Regions from separate parts of the Actinoallomurus sp. CA-150999 genome, predicted to be linked through region 3. Evidence: predicted binding sites of a transcription regulator. Region 3 holds the regulator's gene; each other region holds the start of a gene.
The links. The regulator LexA, encoded in region 3, represses DNA repair genes until DNA is damaged. The targets are predictions, from matches to a motif close to TCGAACANNTGTTCGA.
Positions count from the first base shown of each region.

Region 1: ACQP2O_RS15525 (SAV_6107 family HEPN domain-containing protein) is a predicted target of LexA. The motif match lies at 1,360-1,375, and genes of this name have one in related genera.
Region 2: recA (recombinase RecA) is a predicted target of LexA. The motif match lies at 1,322-1,337, and genes of this name have one in related genera.

Region 1 covers NZ_CP192063.1:3,256,585-3,259,855, reverse strand. The annotation lists gene ACQP2O_RS15530 (Cmx/CmrA family chloramphenicol efflux MFS transporter) at 1-495, shown strand, start outside; gene ACQP2O_RS15525 (SAV_6107 family HEPN domain-containing protein) at 755-1,138, opposite strand; gene ACQP2O_RS15520 (YbaK/EbsC family protein) at 1,484-1,948, shown strand; gene ACQP2O_RS15515 (CGNR zinc finger domain-containing protein) at 2,123-2,293, shown strand; gene ACQP2O_RS15510 (hypothetical protein) at 2,409-3,271, shown strand, end outside.
Region 2 covers NZ_CP192063.1:2,841,377-2,844,647, reverse strand. The annotation lists gene recX (recombination regulator RecX) at 1-36, opposite strand, end outside; gene recA (recombinase RecA) at 76-1,200, opposite strand; gene ACQP2O_RS13555 (ATP-grasp domain-containing protein) at 1,406-2,266, shown strand; gene ACQP2O_RS13550 (hypothetical protein) at 2,335-2,757, shown strand; gene ACQP2O_RS13545 (DUF2079 domain-containing protein) at 2,840-3,271, opposite strand, start outside.
Region 3 covers NZ_CP192063.1:8,646,868-8,650,138, reverse strand. The annotation lists gene leuS (leucine--tRNA ligase) at 1-1,706, shown strand, start outside; gene lexA (transcriptional repressor LexA) at 1,753-2,457, opposite strand; gene nrdR (transcriptional regulator NrdR) at 3,086-3,271, shown strand, end outside.

The DNA of each region.
Region 1 (3,271 bases), 5.4 Mb from region 3:
TGGGTGCCGGGGATGCTGGCGCTGTTCGGTCTCGGGTCGTTCGCCGGGGTGACGATCGGCGGGCGCCTGTCCGACACGCGGCCGATGCGGGTCCTGGTTCCGGGCGGGATCGCCCTGCTCGCCGGGTGGGTACTCCTGGCCGTGACCGCCGGCAGCCCGGTCGCCGTCTTGGTTCTCGTCTTCGTCCAGGGAACCCTTTCGTTCGCCGTCGGCTCGACGCTGATCGCCCGGATTCTGTACGCGGCGACGGAGGCGCCCTCACTCGGCGGATCCTTCGCGACCGCGGCGCTCAACGTGGGCGCCGCCGCCGGTCCCGCCATCGGCGGCGGCACCATCGCCGCCGGGCTCGGCTACCGCTCGCCGCCGTGGGTCAGCGCCCTGCTCGTCGCGGCGGCCTTCGGCACGGCGGGCCTCGCCCAGGCCGTACGGCGCGTTCGGACCGCACCGCGCGAGGAGGCACCGGCCTCCAAGCCCATCGGGCGGCCGGCTCGGTGACAGCGGTGCGGGATGCGCGGTGCGGAGGCACGGCACGGGGGCGCGGGGCGTGGGGGAACGGCACGCGGCCCGAGGTTCGCGGCGTGCAACGCATGGCACGCAGCACGCGGCTTTCGGCCTGCGACGGGCGGAGCGCCGCCCGGCGGCAGCCGGGCATGGTGTGCGGCCGCGCGGGTCCCGTCGCTTCGGGGGGAGGTCCACGACGGGACCCGCGGGCACGAACCGTGCTCCGGTGAAGAGCCGGTCCCCAGAAGGGGTCTTAGCCGGCGGCGGGCAGCATGGGCTGGCCCGGGACGCCGAGCGTGGTCTCGACGAGTGACACGAAGATCTCCGCGTCGCGCAGGAGCTCATCGGCCTCATCCGCGGTGACCGCGCGCGGCAGGCCGGCCTCCGCCGCGGCGCGCTTGTCCGCGCCGGCGGCGAAGAACGCCGCCCACTCGCGCAGCGCGGGCTCGGCCTCGGGGAGCAGCACCCAGACGCTGCGCGGTCTACCACGGGTGCGCGATCCGGGATCGGCGCGCTCGGCGAGCACGGCTGCGGCGGCGCGCAACGCGGCCAGATGGGCTGCGACATAGCGCAGCGCCGGGGCGGCCGACTCCGCGGCCTCGATCAGGCCGCGCCGGGCCGTCTGAAGGAGTGACATCGCTGATGCGGCGGGCCTGCGCCGTGGCGCGGGACGAAGGGGGGCGGCAGTTGACGACCTTGCGGACATGACATGCCTCCTTCCGCTCGGCGGGCCCGAGGGCCCTGGGGAGGCCGGGCGAAGCGCTTCCCCTCGCCCCGCCCGGCCGTCGCATCTCGCCCGGCATGCGCTGCCCGCGAGAGACGATCCCCTCGGCGCGGGCCGCGAGTCCCGCGCCGTACTCGAACACAGGTTCGAGTACGTACCTCAGTAAAGCGTCCGACGCCGCATTCGTCAACGCGTTCGAATAGATGTGTCGTCGCAGTTCGGAACCTCTTACCTCGCCACCGGCCGTAGGGTGCTGCCATGCACCCCAACGTCGAACATGTCGCCGCCCGCCTGCGCGAACTGGGCGCCACCGGACAGGTCCGCGAGCTTCCGGAGGCCGCCCCGACGGCCGCCACCGCAGCGGCTCAGCTCGGCTGCGACGTCGGCGCCATCGCGAACAGCCTGATCTTCGCCGCCGATGGCGAGCCGCTGCTCGTACTGACCAGCGGAGCGCACCGGGTGGACACCACCGGGCTCGCCGAGCGGATCGGCGTCGCCCGGATCAAGCGGGCCGACCCCGAGTTCGTGCGGGCGGCCACCGGACAGCCCATCGGAGGCGTCGCGCCCCTCGGCCATCCTCAGCCGGTCCGCACGCTCGTCGACGAATGGCTGGCCAAGTACGACGTCGTCTGGGCCGCCGCCGGACACCCGCACACCGTCTTCCCCACCTCGTACGAGGAACTGCTCCGCCTCACGGGCGGCACGCCCGTCGAGGTCGAGTGAGCGGGATCCACGGGGATCAGCGGGCGCCGTGATGGGCCCGGAACGCCGCGCGGATCGCGGCGACGAACTCACCGGGCGATTCGAGCGCGAGGATGTGACCGCCCTCGGCGGTGTAGCCCCGGCCGGGCGGGTGACGCTACTTTCGGCGTCCTTCTCTCGGCCGTGGTCGCGGCGATGACCGATGGCTCATGGCGGCGGATGAAGGCATGCGCGGCCGATGACTGCCGCCATGCCTTTTACGACCACACGCGGAACCGCTCGGGCCGTTGGTGCGACGTGGCGGGGTGCGGGGCCAACGCACGGATGCGCGAATTCCGGCGACGCCGCGGCGGCCTGTCCGCGTGACCGGAGCCGGACGGTCGGTCACGGCATCGGGACCGCGTCGTCGGGGACAACGGCCGACAGGCGGTGATACAACGGTCACCGGAGGTTCTAGCGCACTCTCCGGAGCTGGTGCCCTATGGCTGGACAGGACGGTCTGCGTGCCAGTGCGGCGCGCGACAAGGATTTCGTCGGCATCGACACGGCGGCGATGGCTCAGCTGATCCAGCAGATGACGAGCGCCTCGAACGCCATCACCGCCTGGCTGCGCACCAACGCCGCGCTGCCCCCGAGCGTCCCGCGCACCGGCCTCCGCCAGGCCGCGGCGGTCGAGAGCTGGGTCCGCGCCCAGCCGGGCATGCTGGGCCGCCGACGGGCCTACGCCGACGCGCACCTGAGCAAGGGCGCCGCGGACATGCCCCGGGTCGGCGTGGGCCGGCTCGGCGGCCGTCCGGGCCGTACGACGCCGGCGGGCGCCGGACACACGGTCGGCCACTTCCCCGACGCACACGCGGCGACCCGAGCGGGGGCCGCCGACGCCGCCGCGATCCACGGGGCGATCAGTGCCCACCGGCCGATCCCGGCCGACGTCTGGAAGCGGCTGTCGGCCAACGCCGACGACCCCGACTACGTCAAGGGCCTCTACTCCCGTCTCGGCCCGGCCGGCAGCGCCGACCTGATCGCCGCGGCGCCGGGCCACGAGGCGCGCCTCGCCGCCGTCCGGGAGTCGCTGGGCCTGGCGAGCCATCATCTGCGAATGGACGAGAAGTGGCTCCGCGAACTCCTCGCCGAAGCCTCGCGGAAGGGCGTGCACGACGACGTCGTCCACGTGCTGGAGCACGCCGGGCTCGACCGGCGCGCAAAGGTCGCCCTCGGCCACATCGGGCTGACGCACCTGGCCGCGATCCCATCCGGGCACCGGATCCCCACTCCGCGCCCGCCGCACGAGGCGATGATCCGCCCGGCCGCCACGGACCCCGAGGCTGCGGCCGAGCTCTACAC
Region 2 (3,271 bases), 5.8 Mb from region 3:
TGGAGCGGGACGCCGCCACCCCTCAGGAGCGTTCATGGGTCAGCCCCTCGGAGCCTCGCCAAGGGCGGCCCGGGATCACACGTCTCCCGGCTTCGGGGTCTTCGCCGCCCGCTTGGCCGGTGCGGCCTTGGTCGCAGCGGCCGCAGCGGGCGCCGCGGGCGCCGCCGCCGCGGGAGCACCCGTCGGCTCGGCCTCGGCGTCGAGCCGCGGACCCACCCCGAGCTTCTCCTTGATCTTCTTCTCGATCTCGTCGGCCATGTCCGGGTTCTCCTTCAAGAACCGCCGGGCGTTCTCCTTGCCCTGACCGAGCTGGTCGTTCTCGTAGGTGTACCAGGCGCCGGACTTGCGCACGAAGCCGTGCTCGACGCCCATGTCGATCAGGCCGCCCTCGCGGCTGATGCCGACGCCGTAGAGGATGTCGAAGTCGGCCACCTTGAACGGCGGGGCCATCTTGTTCTTGACGACCTTGACGCGCGTGCGGTTGCCGACCGCGTCCGTGCCGTCCTTCATCGTCTCGATCCGCCGCACGTCGAGCCGCACCGACGCGTAGAACTTCAGCGCCTTGCCGCCGGTGGTCGTCTCGGGCGAGCCGAACATGACGCCGACCTTTTCCCGCAGCTGGTTGATGAAGACCGCTGTGGTCTTGGTCTGGTTGATGGCGCCGGTGAGCTTGCGGAGGGCCTGGGACATGAGGCGGGCCTGGAGGCCGACGTGGCTGTCGCCCATCTCGCCCTCGATCTCCGCGCGGGGCACGAGGGCCGCGACGGAGTCGATGACGACGACGTCGATCGCGCCGGAGCGGATCAGCATGTCGGTGATCTCGAGGGCCTGCTCACCCGTGTCGGGCTGGGAGACGAGGAGGGCGTCGATGTCGACGCCGATCTTCTTCGCGTACTCGGGGTCGAGCGCGTGCTCGGCGTCGACGAATGCCGCGATGCCGCCCGCCTTCTGCGCGCTGGCCACGGCGTGCAGGGCGAGGGACGTCTTACCGGAGGACTCCGGACCGTAGATCTCGACCACGCGGCCGCGTGGGTAGCCGCCGATGCCCAGGGCGACGTCGAGGGCGATCGAACCACTCGGGATCACCTCGACCGGGGGGCGTCCCTCCTGGCCCAGCCGCATGACGGAACCCTTGCCGAACTGCCGCTCGATCTGCGCGAGCGCCGCCTCGAGGGCCTTCTCGCGATCGTTTGCTGCCATGTGAGGTGTCCCTGTCGGGTCGATGCCTGCTGTTGTCGGGAGCGACGTTACGGGGACCCGCCGACATTTTTCGAGGGCCCGGCCACCACTGTGGACAATGTCGTCGCTTCCTTCACTCTAGCCGAACACACGTTCGATCATGAACGGACGCGCCGATTCACCGGGGAAAGACGGGCTGTCTTGCCCTACGCTGAGGGTCAGGATCATGCCGGTGACCATCCTCATGTGCGCCGACCCGCTGAATCCCCGGCGGGTCGATGAGCACTTCGCCCGGGAGGCCGAGGCCGTACGCGCGCTCGGCGGATCCGTCGCGCTCATCGACCACGACGCGCTGCAGCGCGGCGACGCGGCGACGGCCGTACGCCAGGTGCCCGACGGCCTCGGGACCACGTGGTATCGCGGTTGGATGACCACCCCGGCGCAGTACGCCGCGCTCGCGACCGCCCTGGCCGCCCGGAACGTCGTGCTGGCGGTCCCGCCCGACGGCTATGAGAAGGCGCACGAACTGCCCGGCTGGTACGACACCTTCGCGGGCGTCACTCCGGCGAGCGTATGGCTGCCCCTGCCCCCCGGCGCGACGCCGGCGGCGGACAAGCTGGCCGAGCTCGTACGCCCGCTGGGCTCCGGGCCGGCGGTCGTGAAGGACTACGTGAAGTCGCGCAAGCACGAGTGGGACGAGGCCTGTTTCATCCCCGAGCTCGCCGACGTGGAGCGGCTGCACGCGGTCGTCGCACGCTTCATCGAACTGCAGGGCGACTTCCTCGCCGGCGGCATCGTCATCCGCGAGTACGAGCGGTTCGAGGACGGCGAGGCGCGCGTGTGGTGGGTCGACGGCGAACCGGTGCTGATGGGGCCGCACCCGGACACGCCGGACCGGCATCCCCGCCCGCAGGCGGACCCGATCGCCCCGTGCGTACGGGCGCTCGGCTGCCGATTCATCACCACGGACCTGGCCCGGCGGGCGGACGGGGTCTGGCGGGTGGTCGAGGTCGGCGACGGGCAGGTCAGCGATCTGCCGTCGATCGCCGAACCGGCGGATCTGTACCTGAGCTTCCCGATCAGGTAGTGCCCCGCCGGGGATCACGGCTCTACACTTGCCGGGCATTTGATCCCCTTCTGCGGAGGCTCGCGGCAATGCGCCCGAATGTTCCCCGGCGGCTCGCGCGCTCCGGCGCCGCGTACCTCACCGTCGTGAGCGTGCTGTCGCTCTCGCTCGTCGCCTGTTCCTCGAGTTCGACGAACGCCTACTGCATTGACACGTGGGCGCGGGGCGGCTCCTCGTACCGCGTCGTCTCCGACTGGTACTGCGACAACGGCGGCACGGGCGGCCGCTACCGCTGGTACTACCGGGGCCGGTATCGCAGCGGGTACGTCTCCCGGGGCATCTGGACCCGTCCGCGCGGCAGGATCGTCTCGCGGGGCGGCCGCGTGCTCCAGGGCGGCTCCCGGAAGACCACGACGCGTCAGAAGAGCACCACACACCACTCGACCGGCGGATCGACCCACCACGGTTCGACGAGCCGCAGCCGGACCCGCACCGGCACCCGGCGGCACTGAGGGTCTCACCGCACGACCGAGCCCGCTGACGGCCGAGCGGAGGCGCCACGGGACGTCGAACGCGGCATCGGGTTCCGCTCCCCTACCCTGCGCCTCGCCGGAGCCGACCCGAATCTCGCAGAACCGTCCTGGTCCGGCGGTAGATGGTGATGCCGGCGGCCCGGGCCACGACGCTGTAACCCAGTGAGGGCAGGTCCGCGATCATCGACTGCTCGTACGGCGCGCCGGTGGTCGCGACCCATTCGGGGCGGAACTGCGGGGTGGGCTCGCTGAGGAAGCGGAACACCCGGCAGCGGCCGGTGAGCTGGGGTGCGATGCGGTTGGCGGCTGCCACGTCCGCTTCGTCGGGGATGATCCGCAACAGTGCTTCAGCGGCCCTGACCTGTTCCGGCACCCGCCAGGAGGCGGGGTCGAGCACCCTCCAAAGGGGTTGCGGAACGCACATCGCGATGATGAGGGCCAGGATCGGTGCGACACGGGCACCCCGCAGTGCGGCGACACGGCCGCTCGCGCG
Region 3 (3,271 bases):
CGGACACCCTGTTCGGCGCGACGTTCTTCGTCGTCGCCGCGGACGCCGCGCTGGCCGATGAGATCTGCGCGCCGGAGCAGCGCGCCGAGTTCGAGGCCTACCGCGACGCGGTAGGGCGCGAGTCGGAGATCGAGCGGCTGTCCGCCGACCGGGAGAAGACCGGCGTCTTCCTGGGCCGCTACGCGATCAACCCGGTGAACGGCGAGCGCATCCCCGTGTGGGCGTCCGACTACGTCCTGGCGGAGTACGGCCACGGCGCGATCATGGCGGTGCCCGCCCACGACCAGCGCGACCTGGACTTCGCCCGCAAGTTCGGCCTGCCGGTCCGCATCGTCGTCCAGACGGGAGAGGCGGACCCGGCCGAGACCGGGGTCGCCACCCCCGGCGAGGGCGAGCTGGTCAACTCCGGGCCCCTGAACGGCCTGGCCAAGGCCGCCGCCATCCCGCGGATCGTCGAGGTCCTGGAGGAGAAGGGCCTGGGCAAGGCCTCCGTCAACTACCGGCTGCGCGACTGGCTGATCTCCCGGCAGCGGTTCTGGGGCACGCCGATCCCGATCATCCACTGTGACGCGTGCGGCGAGGTGCCCGTCCCCGACGAGCAGCTGCCGGTGCGCCTGCCGGACGACCTGCGCGGCGCCGACCTGGCGCCGAAGGGCGTGTCGCCGCTGGCGGCGGCCCACGACTGGGTGAACGTCGAATGCCCCAAGTGCGGTGGTCCGGCCAAGCGTGACACCGACACGATGGACACCTTCGTCGACTCGTCCTGGTACTTCCTGCGGTACTGCTCGCCGGACTACACCGGCGGGCCGTTCGACGTGGAGAAGGTGCGCGAGTGGATGCCGGCCGACCAGTACACCGGCGGTGTCGAGCACGCCATCCTGCACCTGCTGTACGCGCGGTTCTTCACCAAGGTGCTGTACGACATGGGGATGGTGGACTTCACCGAGCCGTTCAAGCGGCTGGTCAACCAGGGCCAGGTCATCCTGAACGGCTCGTCGATGTCGAAGACGACCGGCAACCTGGTCGACCTGGGGGAGCAGATCGGCGAGTACGGCGTCGACGCCGTACGGCTGACGATGCTGTTCTCCGGTCCGCCGGAGGACGACATCGACTGGGCCGACGTGTCCCCGTCCGGCTCGGTGAAGTTCCTGGCCCGCGTGCACCGCGTGGCCGCCGACGTGACCTCCGTGCCCGGGGCCGACCCTGCGGCCGGCGACGTCGAGCTGCGCAAGGTGACGCACCGGACGATCGACGAGGTCACCCGGCTGGTCGAGGCGCACCGGTACAACGTCGCGATCGCGCGGATGATGGAGCTGACCTCCGCCGCCCGTAAGGCCATCGACGCCGGCCCGGGAGGGGCCGACCCGGCGGTGCGGGAGGCGGCCGAGACCCTGGCGGTCATCCTGTCGCTGGTCGCGCCGTACACCGCCGAGGAGATGTGGGAGCGGCTGGGCCGTACGGCTCCGGTGACCAAGGCGGGCTGGCCGACGGCCGAGGCCGCGCTGCTGGTCCAGGAGTCGGTCACCTGCGTCGTGCAGGTGGCGGGCAAGGTCCGCGACCGCCTGGAGGTGTCTCCGGACATCGCCGAGGGCGACCTGGAGCGGCTGGCCCTGGACTCGGAGAAGATCCGGGCGGCACTGGGCGACCGGGGCGTCCGCAAGGTCATCGTGCGTGCCCCGAAGATCGTGAACATCGTGCCCGCCTGACGGGCGAATCCACCCGGGTCGGTCGATGTCGCCGACCCGGGTGGGATCACATCTTGCGCAGGACCGCCACCACGCGGCCGAGGATCGTGGCGTCGTCGCCGGGGATCGGGTCGTACGCCGGGTTGTGCGGCATCAGCCAGACCTTGTCGTCGCGCCGCTTGAGCGTTTTGACGGTGGCCTCGCCGTCGATCATCGCCGCGACGATGTCGCCGTTCTCCGCGACGGGCTGCTGACGCACGACGACCCAGTCGCCGTCGGCGATGGCGGCCTCGATCATCGAGTCACCGGTGACGTTCAGCAGGAAGTGCGTGCCCTCGCCGACGAGCTGCCTGGGCAGCGCGAAGACGTCCTCGACGGCCTCCTCGGCGAGGATCGGGCCACCTGCGGCGATGCGGCCGACTAGCGGGACGTACGCGGGGGCGGGGCGTGCCGGGGCCTCCTGGCCATTGGTGATCTCGTACGCGTCGTGCTCGGACTCGGTGGCGACCGCCGAGGATCCGGGCATGCGGACGACCACCGCGCGCGGCCGGTTCGGGTCGCGCAGCAGGAAGCCCTTGCGCTGCAGTGTCCGGAGCTGGTGGGAGACGCTCGAGGTGCTGGTCAGCCCGACGGCCTCGCCGATCTCGCGCATCGAGGGCGGGTAGCCGCGCCGCTGGACCGAGTCCCTGATCACCTCCAGCACCTTGCGCTGGCGGACCGTCAGCCCGCTCTCGTCGCCTGGGCCGTCCGGCATTTCCCGAACCTTGCTCATGGTGTCTCCGATGGATGTCTTCTGCGGTGACGCGCGGCCGCCGGTATTTCACTCCCGTAGAGGGACGTTATCGCTTCTCCGGGAAATGATCAAACAGGTGTTCGAAAAATGTGGAATTTTACGGTCCGGGCCTATGTCGGCTTTAACTCGTACATGTGTTCGATAATAATTCCTGTCCGGCCGTTGGTGAAGGGCGGATGTCATCGCCGGGCTTCGTCGCACGGTCGGCGCACCGAAGGGGGTGGTCGCCGTCGTGCGCCGGGGCGGGACATGGCAGGCTTGGGCGCTGGGGGTGCGCCCGCGCGAGAGCGCCGGCGCAATGTGATCCACTTCACCGTTCCGACCGTCGGCGGCGTCTCCGCAGGTCGATGAGGGTGAGGCATGTCCTGGCGGCGGATCGTCGCGTCCAGCGGGGGGCGCGACACGCCGGTGGAGGCGGCGGATCTCCTCGTGAGCGGGCTCTTCTCGCCGGGTGCCTCATGTGGGTTGCGATGCCCTCGGTCGGGCTCTACGGTTGGACCACAACATCTAGTAGTTACATGGATGTAGTTCACCATAGGTTGTGGTTACAAGGTGAGGTTCGCGCAGAAGGCGCGTGACTCGCTGTCAGGGGGAGGAGTCCGGAGGCATGCACTGCCCGTTCTGCCGACACACCGACAGCAGGGTCATCGACAGCCGGGCGACCGACGACGGATCCGCCATCCGGCGCCGTCGCTCGTGCCCGGAGTGCGGTCGTCGCTTCACCACCCAGGAGACGGTCCTCATGATGGTCGCCAAGCGCAGTGGCGTCACTGAGCCGTTCTCCCGGGAGAAG